DNA from 4 places in the Paenibacillus sp. CH40 genome. Region 2 is predicted to be linked to each of the others. Evidence: riboswitches for the same ligand, from Rfam matches in the RefSeq annotation. Region 2 holds a riboswitch; each other region holds the start of a gene.
The links. Region 2 has a riboswitch for cyclic di-AMP ahead of NLX73_RS23270 (resuscitation-promoting factor). Riboswitches for the same ligand answer to the same signal wherever they lie in the genome.
Positions count from the first base shown of each region.

Region 1: it holds a riboswitch for cyclic di-AMP, as region 2 does, so the genes downstream of both, NLX73_RS23780 (C40 family peptidase) here and NLX73_RS23270 (resuscitation-promoting factor) in region 2, are expected to answer to the same signal.
Region 3: it holds a riboswitch for cyclic di-AMP, as region 2 does, so the genes downstream of both, NLX73_RS05170 (3D domain-containing protein) here and NLX73_RS23270 (resuscitation-promoting factor) in region 2, are expected to answer to the same signal.
Region 4: it holds a riboswitch for cyclic di-AMP, as region 2 does, so the genes downstream of both, NLX73_RS14390 (hypothetical protein) here and NLX73_RS23270 (resuscitation-promoting factor) in region 2, are expected to answer to the same signal.

Region 1 covers NZ_JANAVQ010000013.1:42,791-50,064, forward strand. Annotated here, with positions in the region: gene NLX73_RS23765 (YwhD family protein) at 1-394, opposite strand, end outside; gene NLX73_RS23770 (M1 family metallopeptidase) at 519-2,531, shown strand; gene NLX73_RS23775 (hypothetical protein) at 2,543-3,370, shown strand; cyclic di-AMP (ydaO/yuaA leader) riboswitch at 3,648-3,785, shown strand; gene NLX73_RS23780 (C40 family peptidase) at 3,791-4,291, shown strand; gene NLX73_RS23785 (GNAT family N-acetyltransferase) at 4,597-5,103, shown strand; gene NLX73_RS23790 (4a-hydroxytetrahydrobiopterin dehydratase) at 5,182-5,481, opposite strand; gene NLX73_RS23795 (hypothetical protein) at 5,599-5,892, opposite strand; gene motA (flagellar motor stator protein MotA) at 6,080-6,874, shown strand; gene motB (flagellar motor protein MotB) at 6,867-7,274, shown strand, end outside.
Region 2 covers NZ_JANAVQ010000012.1:9,830-17,103, reverse strand. Annotated here, with positions in the region: gene yabG (sporulation peptidase YabG) at 1-793, opposite strand, end outside; gene rsmA (16S rRNA (adenine(1518)-N(6)/adenine(1519)-N(6))-dimethyltransferase RsmA) at 849-1,733, opposite strand; gene rnmV (ribonuclease M5) at 1,741-2,286, opposite strand; gene NLX73_RS23270 (resuscitation-promoting factor) at 2,433-3,581, opposite strand; cyclic di-AMP (ydaO/yuaA leader) riboswitch at 3,853-4,135, opposite strand; gene NLX73_RS23265 (TatD family hydrolase) at 4,337-5,107, opposite strand; gene NLX73_RS23260 (HD domain-containing protein) at 5,150-6,433, opposite strand; gene NLX73_RS23255 (AbrB/MazE/SpoVT family DNA-binding domain-containing protein) at 6,765-7,019, shown strand; gene rsmI (16S rRNA (cytidine(1402)-2'-O)-methyltransferase) at 7,144-7,274, opposite strand, start outside.
Region 3 covers NZ_JANAVQ010000001.1:1,170,576-1,177,849, forward strand. Annotated here, with positions in the region: gene glgA (glycogen synthase GlgA) at 1-279, shown strand, start outside; gene NLX73_RS05150 (glycine-rich domain-containing protein) at 366-1,436, opposite strand; gene NLX73_RS05155 (M20 family metallopeptidase) at 1,479-2,657, opposite strand; gene NLX73_RS05160 (ABC transporter substrate-binding protein/permease) at 2,806-4,269, shown strand; gene NLX73_RS05165 (amino acid ABC transporter ATP-binding protein) at 4,256-4,978, shown strand; cyclic di-AMP (ydaO/yuaA leader) riboswitch at 5,209-5,383, shown strand; gene NLX73_RS05170 (3D domain-containing protein) at 5,390-6,058, shown strand; gene NLX73_RS05175 (polysaccharide deacetylase family protein) at 6,257-7,063, opposite strand.
Region 4 covers NZ_JANAVQ010000004.1:250,005-257,278, reverse strand. Annotated here, with positions in the region: gene NLX73_RS14425 (MarR family winged helix-turn-helix transcriptional regulator) at 1-446, shown strand, start outside; gene NLX73_RS14420 (helix-turn-helix domain-containing protein) at 632-1,006, shown strand; gene NLX73_RS14415 (helix-turn-helix domain-containing protein) at 1,100-1,483, shown strand; gene NLX73_RS14410 (XRE family transcriptional regulator) at 1,608-1,829, opposite strand; gene NLX73_RS14405 (urease accessory protein UreF) at 2,126-2,863, opposite strand; tRNA gene NLX73_RS14400 (tRNA-Leu) at 3,126-3,208, shown strand; gene NLX73_RS14395 (glutathione peroxidase) at 3,300-3,785, opposite strand; cyclic di-AMP (ydaO/yuaA leader) riboswitch at 4,252-4,419, shown strand; gene NLX73_RS14390 (hypothetical protein) at 4,535-4,930, shown strand; gene NLX73_RS25150 (potassium-transporting ATPase subunit F) at 5,114-5,191, shown strand; gene kdpA (potassium-transporting ATPase subunit KdpA) at 5,342-7,018, shown strand; gene kdpB (potassium-transporting ATPase subunit KdpB) at 7,056-7,274, shown strand, end outside.

The DNA.
Region 1 (7,274 bases), on a different contig from region 2:
GCATGAAACGACGCTTGAGCGCGTAATCCATACGGTTGACGTGATCGGCGAGGATTTTCCAGCCGCGTTTGGCTTCGTCGTCAATCAGCATCTCGCAGGCGGTGGCACCGCCGTACATACGCCCTTCGGGCGTACGATCCACGGCTACCCATACGAGCCATACTTGGCGTCCGTTCGGTACATCCTCTTTATTCGTAGAGAACTTGATACCACGTTCTACTTTACTTTTGGCATGCATGGCACCGATATCAATTTTCGCCTCTCCTCGGTCAATGATAACCGGAGACATGCTGTTCAGGTCGATTGAGCCTGCGCCGAAACCCTTATGTTTACTCTTGCCACTGACAATGTTCAGTGCAATCTGTTTTTTGCCGTCCGGCTGATTTTCACTCATGCGTCACTAGACCTCCATTTTCCGTCTTCACACTCATTCTACACTATAAATATTTTAACTAATAATCTCCTGAAAGCAAACATATACATGCTGTAGATGCTTGTCAACGGGAGGTATCCATTGTATGACCCCAGCACGCACTAAAATCGTTTTATTGTCTACACTAGCCCTCGGTCTCCTCGCAGGGACGTTATGGTTTGCCTGGCAGCCCCAACCGCAATCCGACCCGCAGTCCATAGGCCAACCACTATACGGGTCCCTGTCTGAGTCTGCGCTTGCCCCAAATATGGGCAAGCCTCTAGGGGCAAACATCCTGCCTGACCTGCCCAAGAACCCTCCACAGCCCGCTACAGAAATCCTCAGCAAGAGGGTGGTAGAGTACCACATTGATGTGTCTCTGGAAAAAGGACAGGTTTTGCGAGGCACTGAGACACTGACCTGGAAGCATCCGGGCAAGAAAACCGTGAATGATCTGTATCTTCATCTATACCCGAATGCCTTTTCTTCCATGGAAACTACCTTTATGAAGGAATCCGGTGGAAAGCTGCGCGGAGACACCATGCCCAAAGACGGCTTTGGCTCCATGACGCTGACTGAACTAAAAACAGAAGACGGCTTATCTCTCATGCACCGCATCCAATATGTGCAGCCAGATGACGGTAACGCAGGCGACCGTTCGCTCGTGAAGGTGCGTCTACCCAAGCCGGTACGAGGTGGCGAAGAAATCACATTATATATGAAGTTTGAGGTAAAACTGCCCGCCATCTTCGCTCGTATGGGCGCGACAGATGATTTTGTAATGGCAGGACAGTGGTTCCCGAAGCTCAGCGTCTACGAGACTGCAGGACAGCGTGGACGCGCCGAGGAGGGCTGGAACCTCCACCAGTATCATGGTAACTCCGAGTTTTATGCCGATTTTGGAATTTACAGCGTACGGATTCGGGTGCCTGAAACTCATATCGTAGCAGCGACCGGATTTCCCACCCGTGGTGCCGTCCGACAGAACGGCCAAAAAATATATCAATTTTATGCCGATGATGTACACGATTTTGCCTGGTCCGCTTCACCCAACTTTGTAACCGTAGAAGAACCCTTTTCTTCTGCTGAAGTCCCTGGTGTCAAAATCAAGCTCTACCTTGACCCGTCGCACAAGGAGCTCAAAGGGCGCTATATGAGCGCAGCAAAGGCCGCCCTTTCGTACTACAGCAAATGGTACGGGCCTTATCCATATTCCACCCTATCCATCGTGGTTCCACCCAAATCAGGCAATGGAGCCGGCGGTATGGAGTATCCGACACTCATCACGGCCGCTGCTGCGGGTAATCTGAATCCTGGCTATAGTCTGGAACGGACATTAGTTCATGAGATTGGACATCAATATTTCTACGGAATGGTAGCCAATAATGAATTTGAGGAGCCGTGGCTGGATGAAGGCTTCACCTCCTATGCAGAGGAGCGGCTTATGGAGCAAGAATATGGGCTTACCCCTAACTTGCCATTACAATCGGGACAGGTAGCCTCCCCACAGCCGCTAAACCGTGAGTCATGGAAGTACGGCTCAGCTGCTGAGTACGCGCAAAATGCCTACTCTCGAGGCAAGCTGGTACTACGGGGCATTGAACGTCAGGTGGGTATGAAAAAAATGGATCGCATTATGCGGACCTACGTCCAGACGTACCGATTTAAGCATCCGTCCTCACTGGATTTTCAACGTATCGTGGAGAGAGTCACCGGACGCTCATGGAGCCACTATTTTGAACAGTATGTATATGACGGCCAGATGGCGGACTTTTCAGTGGATCACATCACAAACCACAAGCTGGAGAATGGATATGAAGCAGTCGTGACGGTCAGCAAAAAAGGGGCGGATTATCCCAAGATCCCTGTCCAATTTACCTTCAAGGATGGTACCACGATATTCAAGGCTTGGGACGGCGCGGGCAAAAGCACAACTTTTCGGATCAAAAGTACTTCTCCCGTTTCCTATGTAACCCTTGATCCCCTATATACCATTGCACTGGAGAACAAGCATATTAACAATAGCCTAAAAGCCGAATTGGACGAAAAGCAACAAACCCGTTGGAGTGTAAGTGTAACCAAGCTGTTGGAGACACTGCTTGGAAGTCTGTCATGGTGAGGTGTCTATAGATGCGGACTGTTATAAAAGAGGGCTGGGCGCTGGTGCGCATACGATTCTATATCGTTATCATTTTATTTCTGTATCGACTACTGTGGGGGGTGTTTCTCTATCGGCTGGTGCAGTCTGCCGTTATCCCGCTATTGCTCCGTTATCCTGATCAGGGTCAAAACGAGCTGGGACAGACCTTATTTTGGATGGAGAGTCAGATTGCTCTGATGGACAGCCGGGAAGTACATGTGTATTTGTGGATACTACTAGGGGCGACTGTACTACGTATACTGATCACTCCCTTCATTAGAGCCGGAATATATCAAAGTCTGCATACCGATGCGACTGAACCGCAAAGCCTGTCCTTTTTCAAGGGTATGAAACGCCATGGCATGTCGTCGCTGTTGTATTACACCATCGAGTTGGGACTGCTGCTGCTTCCCGCCTTTTGGGTAGTACCGAGACTCTACCCTATTGTAGCAGGAGCACTTCAATCTTCCTCTTATCTGCTGCATTTATTGCCCTATGTCATTGGATGGATGGCATACGGATGGTTCATTCGGCAGTGCATCCTGTATATGCAACTGGGTACTGTCGGTGGTCACGCCATACTATCGTCCCTGCTCGCCTTCTTTCGCCAGCTCCTCCCAGCTGTCGGTATATCCCTTTTGCTCGGTGCTTGTGTGCTGCTGGTCTTCGGTCTATTTGGCACCGTGGCGATGATTTGGACTGGCATGCTGGCGCTCATTCTCCAGCAATCGTATCATTTTGTTACTAGTCTGGTCAGGCTGTGGCATATCAGTTCGCAGTACAGACTATGGCATACCGATATCTCTAGTAGAAGCTAAGCCCTGCCTTTATGTTTTTTTACTTCATTTCCGTCTGTCGAAAAACCTTGATTCATACCCGCGCAAACGACACATAACTGAATACTGTTAACAAGATCTGTTCCTGGGACATTAGGAGCAGATTTTTTTTGTAACTTTTTGCAATGAAACATTTGCCAAAGCCAGCCGTCTTTGTTACAATAATCGCAGTGAACTGATAGTAACAACTTTGTAATCTTTATTGTAACCTTTATCTCAAAAATAACGTTTCTGTGAATACTGCTCTCCAAGGTGCACATCTTAAGTTAAGCCTAATTCCTGGCACCTAGGAAGCGGGGGAACCAGTTTGGGTGAATTGATCTCGCAACAGAGTGGTCATAGGGGAACCTTCTACCGAATCCTTAAGCTAACCTCGCAGGCATTGGAAGGGGTATATTTTTTTTGAAGAAGAAGCTAACGATCGCAGCTATGGGTCTTGCCATTGCCTTTACATCTTTTACATTCGGTGGCGGCAGTGCATATGCAGACTCTAAGATGGACCAGGTCATCCAAGATGCCAAAGGAACGAACTACAGAAGCGGAGGCACTACACTCGAGGGATTCGATTGCTCCGGCTTCACAATGTACGTATACAACAAACTGGGAATTAAACTTCCGCATCAATCTGGATCACAATTCAAAATGGGATCTTCTGTATCCCGCGATGAAATGAGACCTGGGGACCTGGTGTTCTTCAACACCACAGGAAGAGGCATTTCCCATGTAGGTATCTTCGTAGGTGAAGGGAAATTTGCCCACTCCTCGACTTCACGTGGTGTAGTAGTTAGCTCACTGAACGAAAATTATTACGCTAACCGCTATGTCGGTGCAAAAAGAATTATGAGCACAGACGCTTACCATTCTGTAGCTTCAGACATTCCTGATGACGATAACGTAGAATAACTAACGCACAGCAAGCTAACCCTAGCCGCAATTTGATTCTGGCCGGAATCGAATTGCGGTTTTTTATGTCCACAACATCAGCAATTATTATCTTTACTGACGAACTGAGACCTCAAAAGGTTTCAATTGTAGCGAACATCGTCGGTTTTACCGTCACCGCTGGGGGAGCATATGAGCAGTAATTCCTTCTTATTGAATGTATACCCGACTTAGGTATGAAATAAACACGCTTGCCATTCCTCTGCAACTTGTCTACAATCTGTTGTTAATGATTGAAGTACCTGTGTAAAAGGAGGATGGAACACATGCCGGCCTTAATATCCAACTATCGGATCGTACCGATGGACGAGCATCAAGCGGCTGCAATCTGTGAGTGGCACTATGATCCACCTTATAACATATACGGTTGGCTCCCCTGGGAACAAATGAAGGCGCTTGAAGTCGAATTTGGAAGTCCCACGCTTCGCCAAGAGCAATATGTTGCCGTACTGGATGAAGAGAACAAGCTAACAGGATTTGCTCAATATTTTCCTATGATCGGTGTGACCCGGCTAGGTCTTGGAATGCATCCTGACAGGTGCGGACATGGCAAAGGCTCTGATTTTGTCCGTGCCATTGCAGAGGAAGCTCAACGACGCAACCCGAAGAATGAAATTGATTTAGAGGTGCTCACTTGGAATGGGCGCGCTATCCGGGCCTACAAGGCGGCTGGATTTGAGCTTACAGATACCTATGAACGCCAGACTCCTGATGGCAAAAAACCATTTTATTGTATGGTATATCGTCCCGAGCACCCAACCCAGATTCTATGATAAAAGCGCCTTCGGCATACAACCACGATGTTGTATAGCGAAGGCGCTTTTATCATCATACGACAGATCATTACAAGCTCAATGACTGCTGCGCATTTTTTCAAAAGCTTCATTATATTGTTGGGCTTCCTTAATATCCACGGCCATAATACCGCCGTCGTCCCAAGAGGTCAAACGCAGAGTCACGGTCTTATAATCAATCGTAATAAATGGATGATGATTGAATGCTTCAGATATAGCGGCAACTTCATCCACGAATGCAATCCCTTTCATAAAACTGGAAAAATTATATTTTCGAACGATCCAACGTCCTTCTTCCAGTTCCCAGCCCTCCAGTTTCTCCAGATGTGCTTCAATCTCTTCTTGTGTAAAAGGCATGTTACGAACTCCTCCCCGTTTATACGGAAGCCTTTCGACCGCTTAAATACGGCCAAAACTACGATATATTGGTGTACATATTACCACGGCCCCGTTGATAAATCCATAAGACGGACCTCAAATCAAAGGGACTGACGTCAGCTCCTCGTCCCCAATAAGTACATAGATGCGATGCTGCTCCGGCTCATAGATCACAACGCTACTCCCTACAGTGATTGTGGGCTCTGTACCCAGTGCATAAAATAAGTCTTCTGCCAAAGCTTCATTGACTTCCTGACGTCCCGCCGGGTCCAGCCTGTCCCAATCTTCTGCTTCCATCTCAAAAAATTCATAGCTATCTGGGATGCGCCCCACAGCCTCTGTCAAATCGTTCAAAATTTGTTCATACTCACGCCCATGCTTTACTCCCATGCCATTTCCTCCAATGGTTTCGCTATTCAATACATAATCACCTTATTATACCGGAAATTCGCACTTAACAAAAAAGAGAGTTTTGTCGATAAATACTATAATCCGTCTTGTAATGACGCGCTTGGGGCAAGGACGACCCCGGCGGCATGAAAGGATTCAAAATCTATTCTCATGGATGAGGTGTATCATGCAAATTTCAACCATTATCGGACTTGTGCTCGGGATTGTGTCACTGGTCGTCGGGATGATCTTAAAAGGCGCTCCGGTCGTCAATTTGGTCAATAATCCCGCTGCTTACATGATTATTTTCGTCGGAACGGCAGCGAGTATATTTATGGCCTTCCCGATGGCAGAAATCAAACGGATTCCGAAGCTGTTCAAGGTTATTTTCACCGAACAAAAACTGTTAGACCGCAAAGAGCTCATCGGTACGTTTACCGAGTGGGCATCCATTACCCGTCGTGAAGGTCTGCTCGCCTTGGAGTCTAAGGTAGAGGAAATCGACGATCCCTTTATGCGTGGCGGCATGCGAATGATTATTGACGGCAATGATCAGGAATTCGTACGGGACGTTCTGATGGAGGATATCAATGCTACCGAGGATCGACATCGCTCTGGCGCACTGATCTTCTCCCAAGCCGGTATGTACGCTCCAACGCTCGGGGTACTCGGTGCGGTTGTAGGTCTGATCGCCGCTCTGGCTGACCTTAGTGACATGGAAAAGCTCTCTCATGCCATTGCAGCAGCCTTCATTGCGACGTTGCTCGGTATTTTTACAGGTTATGTCCTGTGGCATCCGATGTCCAACAAGCTGAAACGGTTATCCAAAAAAGAAGTGGAGCTTAAATTAATGATGGTCGAAGGTCTGCTTTCCATTCAATCGGGGATATCGACAATTGCCATCAGTCAGAAACTGACGATCTTCCTGACTCCGACCGAACGGGCTACGATGACCCAGAAGGATGGCGATTCCAGTGAGTAAAAAGAGACATGAACCGCATGAAGAGCATGCTGACGAAAGCTGGCTGTTGCCATATTCCGACTTAATGACCCTTCTGTTGGCTCTTTTCATTGTCTTATTCGGTATGAGCTCGCTCGACGCCAAAAAATTTGAAACTATGGCTCAATCCCTGAGTGCAGCTTTTAGTGGCGGCACTGGTGTACTGGATCACTCAGCTGCGAATCCGTCGTCACAATCCATGGATATGGGCAAAAATAAAGAACAAGTATCACAACCCTTAAAATCGAAAGCTACTTCTACCTCTGAACTGCAAAAACAGCTTGCCCAGCGGGAAGAAGAAGATTTAAAAAAGCTTAAAAAACAGATGGATCAATATATTCAAAATAACGGCCTGACCCCCTTGCTGAATACCAAGCTAAAC
Region 2 (7,274 bases):
CACTGATTGTCTGGTGAAACAGGTCCCCCATGTTGACCGTATCACGGATCGAAGTAAAGGCCGCCTTGGCAGCCACGTATACGGGGTCCAGCGCGTGAATCAGGATACGCCCTGGTGAGCTGGCGAAGTTCGCTCCCGCACGTAGCAGCGCCTCAAAATGGGACTGGCACGCTCCCGCTACAATCGTCAGCGAATCCAGATGACGTTCATATTGTCTTGCTACCTGAATTGCCGCCACAAAATTTTGCGAATTTTTATAACTTTTCAAGCTGTACAAATCGTAAGGCTGTGGCTGCTTCAGCACACCGTCATGTCCAGTAATGACTACGATATCCGGACGGATACGAGGAAGCAGTCGGTACAACGTGTCTGCCATTGCCGATTCGTGAACGTGATGTCCCTCTGCAGGAACACGGAGCTGTTCATATAAACTGAGACATTTTTTCAGATAGCTGGGATCTCCATCCAGGTGAAGAACCTTTCCCGGCATTTCAAAATACGTTGACTCAACCGGATCACTCCAGTCCCCTACCAGAGCTGCCTGACTACGAGCAGCTTGCTGCTGGCGTGCCCGTTGCAACAGATTAAGAGACTCACCAGCCTTAATGTGGGCCTGCTGAGTCTTACCACTAATCTGGTCTGCAGGCACTCTGACCAGATCGTTCACCGGGGAATCGGCCAGCAGCCGAAATTCTATTCCCTTAATGATCGCTTTATCCCGCTGGATGTCCTCAACACGAAACGTGACATCTCCGCCGTACGATTTCCGAACGACCAAGTCTCCTAAACTCATCACACTGTATCACCCCTCCTATATCGTATGGGTGAATGCACAGTTTGGTTCCAGCTTAGGATATACCTGCCTCCAACAGCACAGCGCTGAGACGCGCAAATTCCTCAATACTTAGCGTTTCTCCTCGACGGGAGGGTTCAATACCAGCTTGTTGCAACAGCGGCTCCAGCGTGTCCCTGTTCTCTTTGGTGAAGAAACGGCTTTTTAAGTTATTGGAAATGGTTTTACGACGCTGGGCAAAAGCAGCATGAACCACTTCAAAGAAGTGCTTCTCATCCACCACTTCCACCGGAGGGGCTTCCCGTACACGCAGCCGGATGACTGCAGACTCCACATTTGGCTGGGGAATAAATACTGTATTCGGCACAGTGCAGACTAATTCAGGTTCGCTGTAATATTGCACTGCAATGCTCAGACTGCCGTAATCCTTCGTTCCAGGAGACGCAGCCATGCGCTCAGCCACTTCTTTTTGGATCATAACGACGATATTCTCCAGAGGGAGCTTGTCCTCCAGCAGCCTCATCAGAATCGGTGTGGTAACATAGTACGGCAGATTAGCCACGACACTTACTTTACTCACGTCTGCAAAATCGGCTGCGAACACCTCTCGCAAATCCAGCTTCAGCACGTCTCCATGACGTACCTTCACATGCTCGTAAGGGGCCAACACCTCTTCGAGAATTGGCAGCAGCCGCTGGTCAATCTCGACAGCGGTAACTGCCTTGGCCGATTGAGCCAGCTTCTCGGTCAAAGCGCCAATCCCAGGACCGATCTCAAGTGCACCCTTCGTCTCATCCAATCCAGCAGCATTTACAATCTTATTGAGAATATTTTGATCAATCAGGAAATTTTGTCCCAAACTCTTTTTGAACGAAAAACCGTGCCGTTGAATAATTTCCTTCGTACGCCGCGGTGTTGCTATATCTTGAATCCCTGTCATACGGACATCACAATCCTTCACTTTCAATTTGTGCCAGCGCCCCGGCAAATTCCTCGCGGCTGATCTGAAATACAGAGAGCCGTTTATGTAGCTGCTTTCCGTTACAATAACCAATACCCAGCACATTCCCTAAGGCCATACGGCGTGCAGCAGCATTGGGATGGGTGATGAGTCCAGCATCAATCAGGTCCGCCCACTCAATCAGCGGGTCGGCGCCTTCCACTGTCGTATGGACCCGTGCAAGAGCGTGTCTGATCGCTTCTGGTGAGGCATTCTCCACGCCAATATCTCCTTTACGCGTCGCTTCTGCCTCGGGTATAAAGGCCTGCTTGCAGCCGGGTACCTTGGAAGCGATAATCTTACGGATGCGCTCCCCTGCATGATCGGGATCGGTTAAAATGATGACCCCCCGCCGCTCCTGCGCCAATGCAATTTTACGCAGCGTCATTTTATTAATGGCGGAGCCGCCAGTTTCTATCGTATCCGCTTCAACAGCGCGGCGAATGGCCACCGTATCATCCCGGCCCTCTACCACGATCACTTCCTTGATCATTTGCGTTTCCCTCCACTGCTACACAGCAAGCTATATTTATCTTTCCCTGCTTTTGAAAACAAAATAAGAAGAGGATATCCTCTTCTTAGCATGGCATAACTATGTTGTTAATACTATCGCATTGCCCTCAACATACACAACCTGTTTTAGTTGATTTCAGGCTTTACCGGTCCGATAACATATACGGTTTTACCGTGCTTACGACCAAATTGGTTGGCTCGGCTCAAACTCTCATAATACACATCGATTTTGTGGCCTTTAATCGCGCCACCGGTATCCTCCGCACGACGGAAGCCCACCCCTTCGATGTACACCCACCAGCCGATTGGAATTATACTCGGATCGACCGCGATGGTGCGTCCTTCCGTGACACGTGCGCCGGATGCAGTACGTGTACCGATACCTGGCTCCTGTGAGGAATACGCCGTCATGGAGACATTTTGTAAAACTTTGCTATATTTAAAATTTACGCCTGCTTTACGGACAGCACTGCCCGAACTAACCGTTGTTGCCTTAACCGCATCATTGGGACCGACGGAAGCAGCAAGAACGACCGGTTTTTTCTTCGTTCCTACCGCAATGACTTTATCCACACGGTTCTGTGCAACTTCCTTGTTAACCAGCTGTTTGGATACCAACTTTCCATCATGATATACCTTTTGAACGTGCTGGACGACCACACCCGATTTGCCGCTTTGAATGACCCGATTATCGCCTTTATAAAGACTCGGATCGGCCGTTTTGATGACCTGATAAGGCACCTGTTTTTTCTGTTCGACCTGCTGTTTCTTCACACGGACGATTTTTATGTCCATGTTAGACGAAACAGAGGCATCCAACGCAGGATAAACTTTATCCGTTGATGATAATTTATAGCCCGAGGTACGAATGGCACCTTCTACTGTATTTTCTGTTGTGTACAGCTTTTTCGTCTCATTGCCTGAAGATACTTTAACCTGATTGGCACGTTTAATGACTACGCGATCGCCATCCTGTATTGCTCCATTTAGCGGCATGGAAACTGTATCATGCGGCTGAAGTGAAATGGAATGCTCGCTCAGCAAATCTTGAAGCATGGATTCCCGGGTTTCTACCGCAGACGCCTTGCCATCGATGACAAAAAAGACTTGTTTTTTAGATTGCGTGTACATCAGAATTGAAATCATAATCGTTAGCGCGATTAGAAAAATAGCAACCAAAGCAGCCTGGCGCACATTCTCTTGCTTCCAACGCAATACGTAAGACATGCTGGATGAGCGTGACTCATGGGTATCCTTTTTTTGGAAAATGCCCATTTCCTCCGTCCTCCTTACATAGCCCGCCGTCTGGAGTAAGACATAGTTGAGATTTGACGTGACTATAACAGATTTTCTACAAGACAAGCCCAAACTACGACTGTCCTGCACCATGTACCCGTCTTCGCGGCATGCTGTCCTCCCCTGTTTAACCACAGTATGATGACAGATTTTCTTTTATTCACAACAAAAAAAGCCAGAGAAAGAGACTAGAGAGCTCTTTCGTGGCTTCCGGCATGTGTGAATATGCGGGAAAACTCATGCACGAGATGGCTTCTCTCTTGTTACGCTTACGGGGTTAGCTGTCGGGTTCGGACGTAGAGAGTCGCCCTAGCTTGGGTCAACCGCTCATGGCGGTCGCCTTCACATTCACCCCGAAGACCCAGAAAGAAATCGAAATACGGCTCCTCCACCTGTTCAATCCCATCCGGGAAAAGAATTTAGGTCGAGCCGGCTGGCGGAAGAGACGTTCCCTTCTTGCACATACGCCGGACGTACTGTAAGCCATATCGGTTCCCCCGTTCCCTGTAAAAGGGACTCAGCGAGACTGGTTCATGAAATGACTTGTTGATGTTTACATTCAAACAACAATTCACTGAAAAGATGATATCCTGTTTCTATGCATGTTGTAAAGCAGGTTTCAAGTACATTTTTTAAAATATTCGGTTAAAATATTGTAATATTCTCGAGTTTCCTGCAACAAATTCATGATTAGCTTCGTCTATCTCTTTATTTTGATCGATTTCTTCACTTTTTCATTGAATGTAAAATCGTTCCAGGGCATTTCGGGTCGTTATTGACACTACTTCCTCCACTGTAATCCCTTTGATTTGGGCTGCAGCCTCTGCTACCAGTCTCACCTGTGCAGACTCATTTCGCTTCCCACGAAACGGATGAGGCGTCAGATAGGGAGCATCAGTTTCAATGAGCAGACGGTCCAGCGGCACCTGTGCGAGCACCTCTTTTGGCTGCTTGGCATTTTTGAACGTTATTGGACCACCGAAGGAAAGGTGAAATCCCATATCCAGCACCATTTTGGCTGTCTCCCAGCTACCCGAAAAGGAGTGCATGACTCCACCAATCTCACTCGCTTTTTCCTCGCGCAAAATCTTAACAATATCTTCATGTGCATCCCGGTTATGAATAACAATGGGCATCTTGAGCTCACGAGCCAGACCAATTTGATTTCGAAACACCCGATGCTGCACATCCTTCGGTGATGTATCCCAGTAATAATCCAGACCGATCTCCCCGATGGCTACAACCTTTTTATGACTGCATAACGATGCAATCCATTCTAGATCGCCCTCCTGCATTGTAATAGCATCCTGTGGGTGCCATCCAACTGCCGCATAAATAAAATCATACGTCTCGGCCAATTTCATGGTGGATGGAATGGTCTCACGATTAAATCCGATATTGATCATCCGCGTTACTCCTGATTCGACAGCACGTGCTATAACTTCTTCACGATCTTCGTCAAATTGTGGCGCATCCAAGTGAGTATGAGTGTCGAATAAATCCAAGGTTTACATCTCCTTTTTTTACTTACATTTCTATATAGTTGTCTATTCTTTGACAAAATAATTCCTTATTTCGGCAGGAAGCCTGTCTTTTACCGCGTTCAATTTATTCTGGGGAAAATACATATGATATTTCCCTCGGTGAATACCACTTATTGAGCGCACAATTTCCGAAACTTCGGATATTTCACTCACCTCGCCCTGACGTCCAAGCAGCAAAATCTGGTTGTCCGTCGAGCCACCCTGCCGAAACACATCATAAGGAAGATCTGTCGGAAAATCAATTTCAAAATCATATTCAGGGTGCAAACCGGCCTCTTTCAAAGCTTCTCGAATACTGTCAATGGTATCTGTATCCATATTTTCAATCTCTACATATTTATACAATCTACGGTCCATAAACCGGCTGCTCAAATCACTTAAAATCTCGTCCTTTTCTCGTTTCCACTGGCTAAATACGGTCTGGATTAATGACTCGTCAAGCATCAGATATTGCTCTACTGTAAGATCTCCTTTCAACAGATCCGGCAACGGGTCCAGCAGAAATCCAAACTCATATCCGTTTTTAAACAATTCCTTTGCTCGCTTGAAAATTTTACGTAAAAGGATTTCCGAGCTGCGTGTTACAGGATGAAAATAAATTTGCCAATACATCTGGTAGCGTGACATTAAATAATCTTCTACTGCATGCATACCTGATTCCTTCACAACAATTCTCCCATTATGAGGACGCAGCAGTCGTAAAATACGATCCAAATCAATCGTGCCGTAGTTGACACCTGTCGAGTGAGCATCCCGCAACAAATAATCCATACGATCGGCATCTAGCGGACTGGTTACCAGGTTGACAACAATCGGTTTATCATACGTTTTGGCTATAACCGCAGCCACCTTTTGTGGAAGCTTCTCGTCGACTTGCCGTAGCACGGCGTTGATCTTCGTGTCTCCCAGTACAATGCGGCATGTCCAATCCTCATGGTTCATATGAAAGGCTTCCTCAATTGAATGAGAAAATGGGCCGTGCCCCACATCATGCAATAGAGCTGCACACAGAGCAACCAGTCTTTCCTCCTTCGGCCAATCCGGGAAATCTCCACGTTCAAATTGAGAAATAATACTTCTCGTAATCTCATATACGCCCAATGAGTGTGAAAACCGGCTATGCTCCGCTCCATGAAACGTAAGATACGACGTTCCTAACTGCCGTATGCGCCGTAAACGTTGGAACTCCGGCGTGTTGATCAACCGCCATATCACAGTATCCTGAACATGGATGTAATTATGTACCGGGTCTTTAAAAACTTTTTCTTCACTGAGTGGCTGGTGCAAGATATCAGCTCCTTTAATATTCGGAATAATGGATTAAAATACAATAAAATCCTAAATGGTTTCCCTCATTCGACATTCTTTGTCGTAATATGTCGAATTATAGTTTTTCGACATTTCCAAATCGACAAACTGAATAAATCATCAATGAGATAAGGCAATACACACAAGTAAAGCTCTTTAATCTAAATACTTTTGCATAATCAGACTGTTACTACATTTTTAAGGTTGACTGTTTTGGGAATCGTTGGTATAGTAAATATCAGAAAAGAGAAAATTTTGTCGAATCATGACACTTATATTATTTTAAACGGCGAGAGGAGCCTGATTTATTATGATGAAATCCACTGGTATTGTAAGAAAAGTTGACGAGCTCGGACGTGTTGTTATTCCAATCGAATTGCGCCGTACCCTGGGAATCGGAGAGAAAGACGCTTTGGAAATTTATGTTGATGGCGAACGCATCATGCTTAAAAAATACGAGCCAGCTTGTATCTTCTGCGGCAATGCTGAGAACGTAATTTACTTCAAAGGAAAAATTGTTTGCCAAGATTGCATTTCTGAAATCCCAACACCTGTGACAAACTGAGAATTTTAGTATATAATAGACTTATCAGATATTGTTAATTCTAACCTTTTTCATATATACTCCTTGTTGCCTTCCACGGTTTGAACCCAACCGTTGGAAGGCCCTTTTTTGTTTAGGCAGATATTCATAAGAGTGCGTTGTAAACATCTCTCTTGGAGATTGAACGATCTGTGGCTGTACGCTTCATTGCATCCTTGCGTGTGAGTCCCTCTGCCTCATAATGTGCGACGTGGGACTCCAAAGATAAAGACTGCC
Region 3 (7,274 bases), on a different contig from region 2:
GCGCTTCGTTATGGAAGTATCCCTATTGTGCGAGAAACAGGGGGTCTTAACGATACTGTGCAGGCTTACAATGAGTCCACAGGGGAAGGAAACGGATTTAGTTTCACGAACTACAATGCACATGATATGCTGAACACTATTCGTCGTGCTGTTCATTTTTATCGCCAATCTGAGCATTGGTCGAAGCTTACACAGACGGCTTTTGCAGGAGAATATAGTTGGGATGTTTCAGCTAAAGCGTATATGGATATTTACCATTTGCTAACAAAGACGGACTGAACAGAGTAGGAACACCATAGTCATGTTAATGAAAAAGGGAATCCCTTTAGCCAGTGTTTGGCTGAGGAATTCCCTTTTTGCTATGATCAGTCGCCCCCGCCACCACAGCTGCTTCCACATGAAGAGCCGCTGCTACACGAAGAATGACTACCAGAATCGCCTGAATCATGGTGAGAAGAGCCTCCATGATGAGAACTGTCATGGGAGGAATGATGGTGCGAGTGATGTGTATCCCAGTTCGAGCAACCGCTTGCCGAGCTACAGCCGGATGAGCTAGCTAATACGGCATTACCTGTAGCATCCGGGTGCATGTGTACGGCAAATTGTTCAGGTTGATACCATGAATACCACACAACAGCTAATAATAAATAGTCGACCTGTAAATAGTTGACCTTAGGCAATTGCTTACCCTCAGGATCATCCACCGCTTTATTCACCCGCTCGCGCAGATGTTGTACAATCTTATGAACCGCTTGTTGGGTCTGATGTGAAATGGCTGTATTCTCCTGCGTATTCCAGCGGTCACCTGCTGGCTGCGCCGAAGTTGCGAGTTTATAATAGCGCGAAAGCTCGTCGTTCGGTAATGGATGATTAAAAAAAGTACCCCACAAACTAGCGCTATAGCGGTTCCAGCCAAAGCATTCCACATACAACCAGTCAAACCACGCCCGCTCCTCAGGCATCGGCTTAGAGCCGCCGGAATGGGGCGCATGGTGAAGCATACGACCAAAAAAAGCTTCCGAGAATTGCTGATATTCGCGGGTAAACATCAACATTTCGTGCCATAATTCATCCACATCACTACTGAACATAGGCACTCTATTCATAATCGCGCATAGCATAAAATATCGTTTTAGCTCATGCCAGCGCCAATCATATTCTTGCTTCGTCAGCTCTGGGTGGGCTTCCATTACACGACTCCTTACGCTATGAGCATAGGAGGCGGGAATGGATTGCTCCAGTAGCTGCATCAGCTCTGTAATCTCTGGATGACGCTCCTGTGTAAGGGACGAAGGAGAAGGGGAACTGAGGAAAAAAGCATTCCGGCGCCGTGTCTTTCTGTTTCCCCGGTTCCTGCGTATTGCACGGAATATAAACCAAAAAATGATGAGGTCCACCACAATAAACAACGTCCAAAAACTGCTCATACTATCCATGATGGCTGACTACTCCTTTCTGAAAGAACACGGAATTAATATTTAACTTTCGTTATTCAGCAGAGAGAATTCTTTTTTTATTTGGGCTAGCAGTTCAGGATTCGTGATTACATCGCAAGCAGTCCATGCCAAGGTTCTCGCAGCCAGCAGCATTCCCTCCATGGCCCGGTCCTGCATCGCCAAATCGCGGAATTCTGGTGTATGCAAGGCATGCTTCTCGTCAATAACTTGAATGTACGGATGGATAGCAGGGCAATGAAGCGATACATTTCCGATATCCATGGAGCCGTGATCTTCACCTTCCGTTATATCTTCTTGCGAAATGCCAGCCTGCACCAAATTTGCGGTAAAGGCATCGGAAAGTACGCGGTTTGTGACCATTTCATTATAAGAAGTCTCATAATTGGAGGTCTTCAAACGACACCCGGCCTGTAAAGCAGCTCCTTCAGCAATTTGAATAACACGGCTAGTCAGCGGGTTCAGTTCTTGACGAGTAGCGGCTCTCACATAAAATTGGGCTGAGGCGTAATCAGGAATAATATTGGCTGCTTGCCCACCCTGGTTAATGATCCCATGGATACGCACTGTACTTTTTACTTGTTGACGGAACGCATTGATGCCATTGAACGTTTGAATCACAGCGTCCAGCGCGTTAATGCCTTCGTGCGGGCTGGCAGCCGCGTGAGCAGATTGACCAAAAAATTCGAATTGTACAGCATCAATCGCCAGTGATTTGCCTGATTTTTCGTAATGGTCATAAGGATGCGTCATAAGTGCTATGTCGCAATCATCAAACAACCCGGCAGCGGCCATCGGGACCTTTGCACCGCGTGTTTCTTCGGCAGGTGTGCCATATACCCGTACTTCTCCACCAGTTTCGTCGATGATCGACTTGAGGCCGACGGCAGCACCTGTACTCATCATACATATCAAATGGTGCCCACAGGCGTGTCCTAGACCTTTCAGAGCGTCATATTCTGCCAGAAAAGCGACAACCGGTCCGGGTTTTGCAGATTTGTAAGTTGCAATAAAGGCTGTTTCTATGCCCAATACGGGTGCCTGGACCTCAAAACCGTGAAAAACCAGTTCTTCTTTTAAACGGGCAGCGGCCAGAAATTCCTCGTTTCCAAGTTCAGGATTTGCGCCAATATATAACGAAATGTCCTTAAACCGTGGGGCATGCTGCTCAATTGTCTTTTGAATGGTCTGCTTAAAATCCATGCTGAAAACTCCTTTATATAAACTGTAATGTAGGTACTGCGTTAGGTATGCTGAAATTGTACTATAACATTCATTGCATAATCATGCATATTCATTTATAATGACACAATCTTATTTATTATAAAGAATTTAAGGAGAGAAAAAAAGATTGAAAAAGGCATATCGTTTTACCGCCCTGGTTTTGTCGGCGGTTATCTTGCTGTTGACTGGTCTTCCCATGCTCACTGCATACGGAACGGAAGCAAAGCCACAGAAAAAACTTGTAGTGGGCATGAGTGCCGACTTTCCGCCGTATGAGTTTCATAAAGTCATTAACGGTAAGGATACCATTGTTGGGTTCGATGTGGATATCGCCAAGGAAATCGCCAAAGATTTGGATGCGGAGATGGTCCCTGAGGACATGAGTTTTGACTCTTTGCTGCCTGCTTTGCAAAGTGGTCGTGTAGACTTGGTACTGTCCGGTATGACACCGACGGATGAGCGGAGAAAGAGCATTGATTTTTCAGATGTATATTATCGCTCCAAGCAAGTCATTATGGTACGCCCAGAGGATAAAGACAAATATCCTACGATGGATACTTTGAAAGGCGAGAAGATTGGGGCACAAAAAGGGAGTATTCAGGAAGAAATTGCTCAAAAAGTACCCAATGCCACTGTAACCTCACTGGACAAAATATCTGATCTGGTACTCCAGCTGCGGACCCAGCGTATCAACGCTGTTGTGATCGAAGATACGGTTGCTAAAGGATACACGTTAGATGGTACCGTAACACTTGCCAAGGCCGTGCCTGAGGATGCCGGAGCAGAAACAGCTGTAGGTATACGCAAGGGGAACGCAGAATTGCTTGCCTCTGTAAATAAAACGTTGGCTCGCCTGAAAGCGGACGGGTCGATTGAGAAGTTTTCCACAGAAGCGAGCGCGCTCTCTGCAGATCGACAGGTTTCTTCTAATAACATCGTAGATATTTTTTGGAAATACCGCAGTTTTTACGCTACGGGTATCGGCTACACTCTGTTGCTGTCTGCACTCGGAGTACTGTTTGGATTTATCATTGGTCTGATCGTATCCTTGCTGCGGATGAGTGGTATACGCATCATTGAGTGGTTAGGTACCACTTATGTGGAGATCCTGCGTGGCACACCTATGCTGGTACAACTTATGATCATTCACTACGGAGTTGCTTTGACGCTGGGTGTCAATTTTACCCCACTCCAGTCTGGTATAATCACATTGTCTCTGAATAGTTCAGCATATCTGGCTGAAATTTTCCGGGCAGGTATCCAGGCAGTAGACCGTGGACAGATGGAGGCTGCCCGTTCGTTGGGTATGGGACGCGGTAAAGCTATGCGTCATGTCATTTTGCCGCAAGCGTTTAAATCTATTTTGCCTGCTATCGGTAATGAGTTTATTACGATCATTAAAGAATCATCCATTATTTCGACCATTGGGATGGTGGATATTATGTATCAGGCCCAGGTCATTAAGAACATCACCTACGAAGGATTAAGTCCGTTCGTAATCGCAGCCGCTATTTATTTTGTAATGACATTCAGCTTGTCTAAGCTGCTGGGTTTATGGGAAAGGAAGTTGAGAGCCAGTGATCACCGTTAAACAACTGCGTAAATCGTTCGGTAAGAATGAAATTTTAAAAGGCATTGATATAGATATCGCCAAAGGTGAAGTCGTCGTCATCATCGGCCCCAGTGGTTCGGGGAAGAGTACGTTTTTGCGTTGTATGAATCTGTTGGAACAGCCTACAGACGGAGAGATTTTGTTTGAGGGCGAGCCAATTACAGCTCGTGGCCATAATATTAATGTAACCCGGGAGAAGATGGGGATGGTGTTCCAGCATTTTAATCTGTTCCCGCATAAAACAGTGTTGCAGAACCTGACACTTGCCCCAACACAGGTTAGAAGACAGTCAGGGAAGGAAGCGGAAAAAATTTCGCTAGAACTCTTGCGTACCGTAGGGCTTGAGGATAAGAAGAATACCTATCCGAACCAGCTATCTGGCGGTCAGAAGCAACGTATTGCGATTGCGCGTGCTTTGGCCATGCAGCCGCACGTAATGCTGTTCGATGAGCCGACTTCTGCATTGGACCCTGAAATGGTTGGAGAGGTTCTGGATGTAATGAAGAAGCTCGCCGAAGGCGGCATGACAATGGTAATCGTGACGCATGAAATGGGCTTTGCCCGCGAGGTAGGCGATCGAATCATCTTTATGGATAACGGTCAAATTGTGGAGCAAGGTACACCAGAGCAGGTATTTGGTACTCCAAGCCATGATCGCACCCGTGATTTTCTTGCCAAAGTATTGTAAGGAAGTGCTGATATAATCTATAAAAAAAGCCCTCCGTTTGACGGAGGGCTTTTTTTCTTTTTGTCACCATTTCCCCATACTTTCGTAACAAATATCGATTTCTTGATGACAAAATTGTAACGAGTATAGTATGATGTTCAAGGTTCCCAACATTTTCATGCGGATAAGGTTACAAAATTGTGATATTATGCAGTAAGCCAAAACTTACCGGGACAGCATGCGGTTATGACAAACGCTGAATGCTGGGTCCAAACTATGGGAAGTGCGGGGGACGTAACAACGGCAGTCATTCCGATACGTCATAAAGACGATGTGGAATATGCCTAGGGGTGAATTGCACAAGCATAGGGCTTCTCCTGAGTCCGAATCCGACAGCTAACTTCGCAGGCATAACAGAGGAGGTACATATCTTTGAAACATCTAAAACATATTGGTAAAACGATGAAATTTGCGGTGCTTGCCGCAGCTATTGCAGGGTTGGCACAGACAGCTGGAGTAGCGGATGCTGCTTCGCTTCACACTGCCAAAGAGGGCGATACCTTCTTTTTGCTTGCTCAACGTTATGGAGTATCGGTAGACGAGCTAACGAAGGCGAACCCAAACATTGCTTCCAACAATATATATGCAGGTCTGCAAATTAAGGTGCCTGGCGAAAAAAGTGTGAAGGCAGCTTCGGATTCGAAGCCGCAGCTTCTTACGGAGAAAGCACCAGCGAATGAGGGGCCAACGATTGAAGCGTGGGGCAAAACATTCAACTATAGCAAAATAGTTGACGTTAAGGCTTCAGCGTATTCTGCCGCAGCCGACGAGAATGGTAAATGGGGAGCAGTGGACTACTACGGCAATCCGCTTAAACTAGGTACGATTGCGGTAGACCCGAACGTCATTCCGATGGGCACGAAAGTGCTGGTTACAGGCTATTCCCACCCAGGTTTGCCGGATCATTCTTTTGTAGCTGTCGCTCGCGATCAGGGTAGCGCCATTACAGGAAAGCGGATTGATATCTTTATTCCTGGCAACAAATCATTTGTGAACGACTTTGGATTTCAAAATGTGAAGCTGTACGTTATTGATAAATAGCATTGTACGTATATACGGTTTAATTAAACATAATATATATTATGTAAACTTAATGTCTGTATCCTACCGCATATAACTAGGTCGGACTCTTATCAGGTCTTATCCATAAAAAAGGCTGTCTTGACGAGCAGAAAACTTCTGCTGGTAAGACAGCCTTTTTACGTTGCTTTAGCTTGCAGCTCAATCATAAACATATGGTTATTTCCGTTCCGATGTGTGGAGTAGCCGGGGGACTGTCACAAATTTGTATCCCTTAGCTTTTAGAGAGTGAATTAGGCCCGGCAGAGCTTGGACAGTGCCTTGCAAGTTGGAACTTTGACCTCCACCTGCGTGCATTAAAATAATAGAGCCAGGCCCGGTAGCTGGGATCACATTGCGCTGAATTTGTGTTTTACTTAATCCCTTCCAATCGAGAGAGTCTACATTCCAATTGACAATCATATAGCCATGACGACGTGCCCATTGGATTTGAGGCTCCGTGATTTCACCGTAGGGTGGACGAATCAACTTGGGGCGAAAACCTGCGCTTGCTTGTAAAATACGTTCTGTTTTTGTAATCTGGTTGCGAAAGCGTTCTGGTGTGGCCTTCCTAAAATCTGGATGAGTATAGGAATGGTTTCCTATAGCATGGCCTTCACGGATAATACGGCGTATGATCCCCGGATGCTTTTCCGCACGGTGACCGACGATGAAAAAGGTGGCTTTGATGCCATTGGCGTGTAATACGTCCAAAACTTGTGGCGTATACCTAGAATCGGGCACATCATCAAAGGTTAGGGCAATTTGGCGGGTGTGTGGGCCGCACATTTTAAAAATGTCTGCATGTTTTTTACGCAGCATTGCTAATGTAGGAGTTGCTCGATCTGTGCTCTGAAGTACAGAAGAAGCAACAGCTGCTTCCTTGGGATGGGGCGTTCCGGTGTTGGGAGGCGCATCCGCGTGAACGGGTAAACTTGAGAATGCTAGTAACAGTGCCAAGCATGGCAACACTCCCCTGTACGGCATATGTATCCCCCCCTTTCCGTGCAGTGGTACCAAGTGGTGCTCTCGACTATTATGTACCTGTCTTATTAAAAATATGCTGGTAACCAATGTTCGGCTCATAAACGACTGAAAAAGAAGTCCACGATGAAACGATTATCAATGAAGATGATGGAGCTAATCGTACATATTCTCTTAAACATGACCGAAAACAGGAGCATTTTCGCAAGTTTTA
Region 4 (7,274 bases), on a different contig from region 2:
AACTGTTAGGAAATATATCAGAAAATATTTTGGGCTTGTTTCCGATTGTGAAGAAGAAATTTTTCACCTACGGTCCGCTCGATTTCCCATTACACTTGTCGCCTAATAACTTTCAGGTATTACTGCTTCTGCGTGAGGTGCGCTTGTCTACGGTATCTGATTTATCCAAACAGCTCAATGTCTCACGTCCGAACATGACTCCTCTTCTGGACAAACTGGTGGAGCATGGGTTGGCTGACCGCCAGTCGTGTGATTCGGATCGCAGAGTCGTGAATGTGGCGATTACACAGGAAGGCGATGCTTTTTGTGAACAGGTATTTCATACCTTCTCCAATAAAATTCAAGAAAGACTGGTGTATCTGCCAGAAGAAGATTTATTGCATCTGAGTGAAACTTTGAATGAATTGAAGCATATCTTACTTAAAATCGACAACTCTGCTACGTGATTGGCGTAAGTGAACTGGCTTAAAGACCGCCCTTTCTTCGGAAAACAGGCGGTTTTTGTTGCGTGTTGTGGTATAATGGAAACCAACATACATAATTCGGTAATTTTAGCATAGGTGATCTTTGAAATGGGAACAGAGAACATGATATCGTTATTTGAGAGCCTGCTAGGGAGGAAGGAACTTCTATGCAATCTATTTACCATCGCATTGAGGAACTCATCAAGGAACGGGGAATGACGAAAAAGGCGTTCTGCCAGCAGTTAGGCATTAGTACAGGGAACTTCGGGGATTGGAAAAGAGGAAAAACGACGCCGGGCACGAATAAACTCATTGAAATCGCTTCGTTTTTTGATGCCAGTCTGGATTGGATTATGCTGGGTCGAGATGTACAGGGTGAGGTGCTGAAGGAGTCGCAAGACCCTTATTTTTTTGACGCTTCAGGGCAACTGAATTGCCAGGGGGAACCGCTTAGTGAGGCGGAAAGAAATTTTATACTTGAGTATATTGAATTTACCCGCTTTCGTAAAGAGAAAAACCAGCGCAATTCTACTATGGGGTAATGGTTGCTTAGGATTTGATGAGGATTACTAATGAGTAAGGCTGAAAAATGAAAATTATTTCAGAAAAAGTTACTGTGTCGGAGGGGAAACATTTTGGGAGATCAAACTATTTATCAGCGGATTGAAGCTTTGATTAAGGATCGCGGAATGACCAAGAAGGCATTTTGCGAAAAACTTAAAATCAGTTCAGGGAATCTCGGTGATTGGAGAAGAGGTAAAACAACGCCGGGTACCGCCCATTTGATTCAGATTTCGGACTTTTTTAATGTATCGCTTGATTGGTTAATGAAAGGGATTAAGCCAGGAGAAGGCGTACTTCAGGAGCAGAAGGCTGCTTATTTTTTTGGAGTGATGGGGCCACTCAATTGCCAGGCAGAAGATCTTGAGACGGAAGAACAGAATTTTATTTTAGAATATGTTGAATTTGCGAAATACCGTAAGCAAAAAAGTGAGAAGGATAAAACAAAGCCTGAATAATTTTTTAGCTAAAGATCGTCTGGGTTGAAAACCCGTAAACGAACTGGAGGGGTTCGCTTTACGGGTTTATTTGGTTTCTTGGTGATATGGAATGACCTATATGTAACTGGAATGCTTGTTGGATTTAGAGTGGCGGTGCCTCCTTATAATCGTTATCGTCGATGTTCAGAATTGCAGCAACTTGTTTTCTGTACCTTTGTGCTTTGCGGGTGCCGTGAATCAGATTGGACAAGCGTGAAGGCGGAATATTGTGTGTCTCACAAAATGTTTTCTGATCCAGTCGAAGTTCGACAAGCCGTTGTTTGATGGCCCACCCGAAGGAGGTGACAGGTATTTTGTTGTTCAAGAGAAATCGCCCCTTACGGATTCTTGCGGAATAATTGGTGTGTTATAATAATCATCAGTAAACATGTTAGAATTAACCATCTGAAACTATGATACACTTTTATACGTGTTTTTACAATCGTAAATACGTTATTTTGTTGAATTAATTACTTAATTAAGTGCTAGGTGGTTCTGATAACCCGTCTAGAGTCTACTCATAGTGTGAATTTCGATTATATGTGGATAAAAAACACTCTGCCACCTGAGGAAAGGGACAGAGTGTTTTTGGTGTTGCTGCCACATTAGCGAAACGACGCATCAGGGGGATGCTGGAAGGCGTTTGAATAGACCTGAGGAGGAAAACAGTCTAGGCTCATCCAATTGGCTATTATGGCTCATATAAAGCGGTAGAGTGATGTAGGAGTTGCACCAATGTCTGTGAAGAAGGCGACGCTGAAATGCGGTTGGCTCAGGTTCGTTAAGCTTCTTCCATGCGGAGAGCAGCTCGCTGGTCATACGCTCCATAAAAGGGTTCTTTTCCTCATAGGGAGGATTGAGTAGTTTGAAGGCATCTTCCACACAGAAGGACACCGCTGCGCCAAGATAGCCGTGAATGGTCTGTTCTACATCGTTTCCGAGGAGGAAGTTAATCCAGGTGTGAACGGTAGCGAGTGTGCCAATTGCATTGTATTGAATGAGTATAGATTCCAACTGGTCAAATTCAAGCCAAGGATAAAGAGCCTTAGCGAGCTTAAGTAGACGCTGACCGGATAGACGCAACTCCTTCACATGCTGCAATGAGGGACGTTGGGTATGCAGCATCTTATCAATGAGAGCGATTCGCCAACCGTCATTCTGCTGGATGGCGACATACAGACTTTTGATAGCCATGCCGTCAACGGTTGTAAATTGAGGATACAAATCATCCAGCATGTAATGTTCCAGGTCTTGTAGACTGTTCAAATGTCCGTTGCGGAATAGTTTCTCCAGTCCGTTAAAACGGGTGAAGCCACCAACAGGTAGGGAAGGGTCCAACAATAATGCATAGTTCAGCAAACGGTTGCCTTTATGCAGGGCGGTTCGCCTCCTCGAAGTGAATCCTTATGTTATATTATTTTACTCTTTACTTAGGGATAACGAAAAAATTCGAAATGTATGTAATATATATTTACATTTTGGTAGCCTTTTTGTCAAATTAAATATTATTATTGCTCATATATGTTAGATAAAATAACATATAAAATAATTATTATATTTGTGTTTACAAATAGTTGATGAGAGAGTATAATAAATCTGTTGCCTCAATACATTATGATTTGCGGTCGTGGTGGAATGGCAGACACGCTATCTTGAGGGGGTAGTGGGCGTACGCCCGTGGAGGTTCGAGTCCTCTCGACCGCATTATATGCAAGACCTAGTTGAAAAAGCATCCTGACACGGTTTACGTGAAGGGATGCTTTTTTTGTTTTAATAACTGTGATAAAGAAGAATATCAGTTTTGCTGCAAAAGCTTCTCTATATCTCCCGCCAGCTTATCTGGAGTGGTTTGCGGTGCATAGCGCTTAAATACGTTACCTTCTCGTGTAATTAAGAATTTAGTAAAATTCCATTTGATCGCTTTGGACCCTAATACCCCCGGAGCTGTTTGGGTCAGGTAGCGAAATAAGGGGTGCGCTTGATCGCCATTGACATCTGTCTTGGCGAACATCGGAAAGGTAACACCATAATTGATCTGGCAAAACTCGGAAATCTCCTCGCTGGAACCTGGCTCTTGTTTGGCGAATTGGTTGCTGGGAAATCCTAAAATTTCGAGCCCCAGTTCATGGTACTGGTCATATAGCTCTTGTAACGCTTTGTATTGGGGGGTTAACCCGCATTTGCTGGCTGTGTTCACAATAAGCAGAACATTCCCTTTATATGTGGATAACGGAATTGGTTTCCCTTGCAGGGTTTGCGCATCATATTCATAAACGGTCATAGTATCTCTCCTTATTCAATATTCAGCAATTAAATTGTAAGCAATTCAAAGTAAGGTTGCAAGTCTGGAAAAGCTGTATTAAGCCTTTAGCCGCTGTAAAATCGTATTTTGTTCAAAACAGTAAATCGCACTGCAAATGGAGCGAATTAAGGTGTTTCTTCTTATAAAAGTGGGTTCAATCGGTGTTTAGCTGGTACATATAGCGTATTTTCTTCTCTTTTTACAAAAAAAGGCCAAAAACGCTCTACCCTACGCCAATATTGACATGCTTGTCATTTTCGAAAAGGGATGAAAAACAGAGATTGAGTGAGCTGTGAGAAGCATAGTTGCGTTGTAAGCGTTATTATTAATCTTCTATGCTCTAAAGGCCGATTTATAACCCCGCAGTTGAGCTTTACAGTCTTCCATGCGCGGGTGTATGATTCAAGACGTAATTTCAAATTAACTTGAATGAAGCAACAACGAAATGTCTATAGCGCTGAATTTTGCAGTTGCAAAAGCGGGGGAACCAATCGAGACTGTACGGCTTGCCGTGTGTCTCATGGGGTGAATTTTCCGGTCAAGTGCCAGAAATAGGGCGACTCTCACGTCCGAATCCGACAGCTAACCTCGTAAGCGTACAGGGAGAGGCAACAAACCGCCGTGTGCAGCCATGGTTTATTTTATCATGGATATGTAAGAAGCCGGAGGAAAGCCTTTTTCCTTCGGCTTCTTTTTGTTGTCTTTTTATACCGGGAGAGGAGCTACTGATGGAAGGTCGGTTAATTATTGTCACTGCACCGAATGAAGCGGGCAGAAGTTTTGTGAAATTGCTTATTTTCAAAAAATTGGCGTTTGCAGTTCTGACGAATAGCGCTCAGGAGGAACGACAGCTCAAAAAAATGGGTGTGGAGCACATTGTCCGCATCAATACCATGCAAGCGGGAAAATGTAATTTTCCAAAAAAAGAAATTGGTAGTGTGTATTTGTTCGAGAACAGCTTGAATCTGACTTGCCGTTTCCTGCAAATATGTCGGCCGCTAACATCGGAATCGATCTATGTTATTACGCACGGCTGTAATCCACAAGGAATTTATCGAGGATTGGGAGCGGACCATGTGATCTACACATTGAACGGAGAGGTGGGTTTTCTGCTGAACGGATAAGCACTTATAACATAGTTGTTTTATGATTTTATGATGAAATAAGAATGGCGATCTGAGGACCGATACGGAGGGTATGAACATGATGGATATATACATGCTGCTCGTCATGGCTGTGAGTTATGGAGTGATACTGCTGTTTGTACGCTGGTGTGATGCGCAGACCTCTAAAGGAGGACGAAGAGGATGATCGTTATACTTGGGCTTACGGCTATTGTGTTTATGTATTTAATCTACGCGCTCCTGAACCCTGAAAAGTTCTAGTCAGCTATAGGGGATAGAGCGGGCGGGAACAACAGATCTGAATATTTAGCATCATAGGTAGCAGGTTTCCGCAAACGTGTGCACACGTTTGGTGCTCTGAAGCAGGTCTGTTGTTCCAAACGCAGGAGCATTTTGAAGGAGGAATAGAGGATGGAGCTGCTTCAAATTGGAATTGTGATCGTCATATTGCTGCTCTTGGTAAAGCCAGTGGGCACCTATATGTATCATGTATTCTCGAATGAACCCAATCGGACGGATCGGATTTTTGGCGGAACAGAAAAGCTGATTTATAAGATAGTAGGATTGAAGAAGCTGGAGAGCATGCGTTGGACTACGTATGTTATGAGTTTCATTGCAACGAATGTCGTGCTTGTGGCGATCAGCTACTTGCTGTTGCGTTTACAGGGAATGCTTCCTGGTAATCCGGCGGGAAACAGTAATATGGAAGCATCACTAGCTTTTAATACGGTAATCAGCTTTATGACGAATACGAATCTCCAACATTATAGTGGAGAAAGCGGGCTTACGTATCTGACACAGATGGCGTTCGTCACGATGATGATGTTCACTTCGGCTGCTTCCGGTTTTGCGGTTGCTGCGGCTTTTATGAGAGGATTGACGCGGCGCGGTGAAGGAATGGGCAATTTCTTTCAAGATTTTATTAAAGCCATCATAAGAATTTTCCTGCCGCTGGCCTTTGTGCTTACGCTGGTGCTGGTTGGATTGAAGGTACCCCAGACGCTACAGCCTACGGCGGATCTTACGACGCTGAGCGGAACACAGCAGCAGATTTCTATGGGACCCATTGCTTCTCTGGAGTCCATCAAGCATTTGGGGACAAACGGGGGTGGTTATGCGGGAGCTAACTCTGCGCATCCATTTGAAAATCCAAGTCCTTGGACGAACGTGCTGGAAATTTTGGCAATGTGGGTAATGCCGGCTTCGTTGCCGTATACCTTTGGATTGTTTGCCCGTAATCGTAAGCAGGGCTGGATTATTTTTAGCTCCATGATGGTATTGTTTCTTATTTTTCTATCCATTACGTATGTGTCTGAGAAGACAGGTAATCCGTTAATCCAGACACTGGGTGTGGATGCTTCTCAGGGAAGCATGGAAGGGAAAGAGGTTCGTTTCGGCATTGGACAATCGGCTTTATTCACTGCGGTCACAACAGCGGCAACGACAGGTTCGGTCAATAATATGCATGATACACTAACCCCACTGGGTGGCATGGCTGCTTTGGGAGAAATGATGCTAAACGTCATTTTTGGCGGCAAGGGTGTCGGGCTGATGAATATGCTGATGTATGCGATTCTGGGTGTGTTTATATGCGGACTGATGGTCGGGAGAACTCCGGAATTTATGGGGAGGAAAATTGAAGGCAAGGAAATGAAGCTGATCGCGATTGCCATTTTGGTACATCCGTTTCTCATTCTCGCCCCAACTGCACTTGCGTTTATGAGTCATTGGGGATACGATGCGGTCACTAACCCTGGCTATCACGGGTTGACTCAGGTGCTCTATGAATATGCGTCATCTGCCGCAAATAACGGTTCGGGATTTGAAGGTCTTTCGGATAACAACGTATTCTGGAACATGACAACGGGGATGGTTATGTTCTTCGGACGATATGTATCTATGATTGCATTGTTGGCTGTGGCGGCTTCGTTGAATGCCAAAGCACCGACTCCGGTGACGACGGGGACACTGCGCACGGACAACAAGTTATTTGGAGCCATTCTGATCGGGGTCGTGCTGCTGATTGGTGCGTTGACCTTTTTACCCGTCATCGTATTGGGACCTGTTGCTGAATTTTTGACCATGTGAAGAAGAAAATGAGAATGGATGAACGGGGTGTTTGATCATGAAGGAACAACGCAAACACATGCTGGACAGAAGCATCTTGAAGCATGCGATCAAGGATAGCTTTATAAAATTAAATCCGATGATTATGATGAAAAATCCTGTCATGTTCGTCGTGGAGATCGGTACATTGGTCGTGCTGCTCATGTTACTGCTTCCCGGTTATTTTGGAACTGGCAAGGAAATGGGCTTTAACCTGGCCGTGTTTGTTATTCTGTTG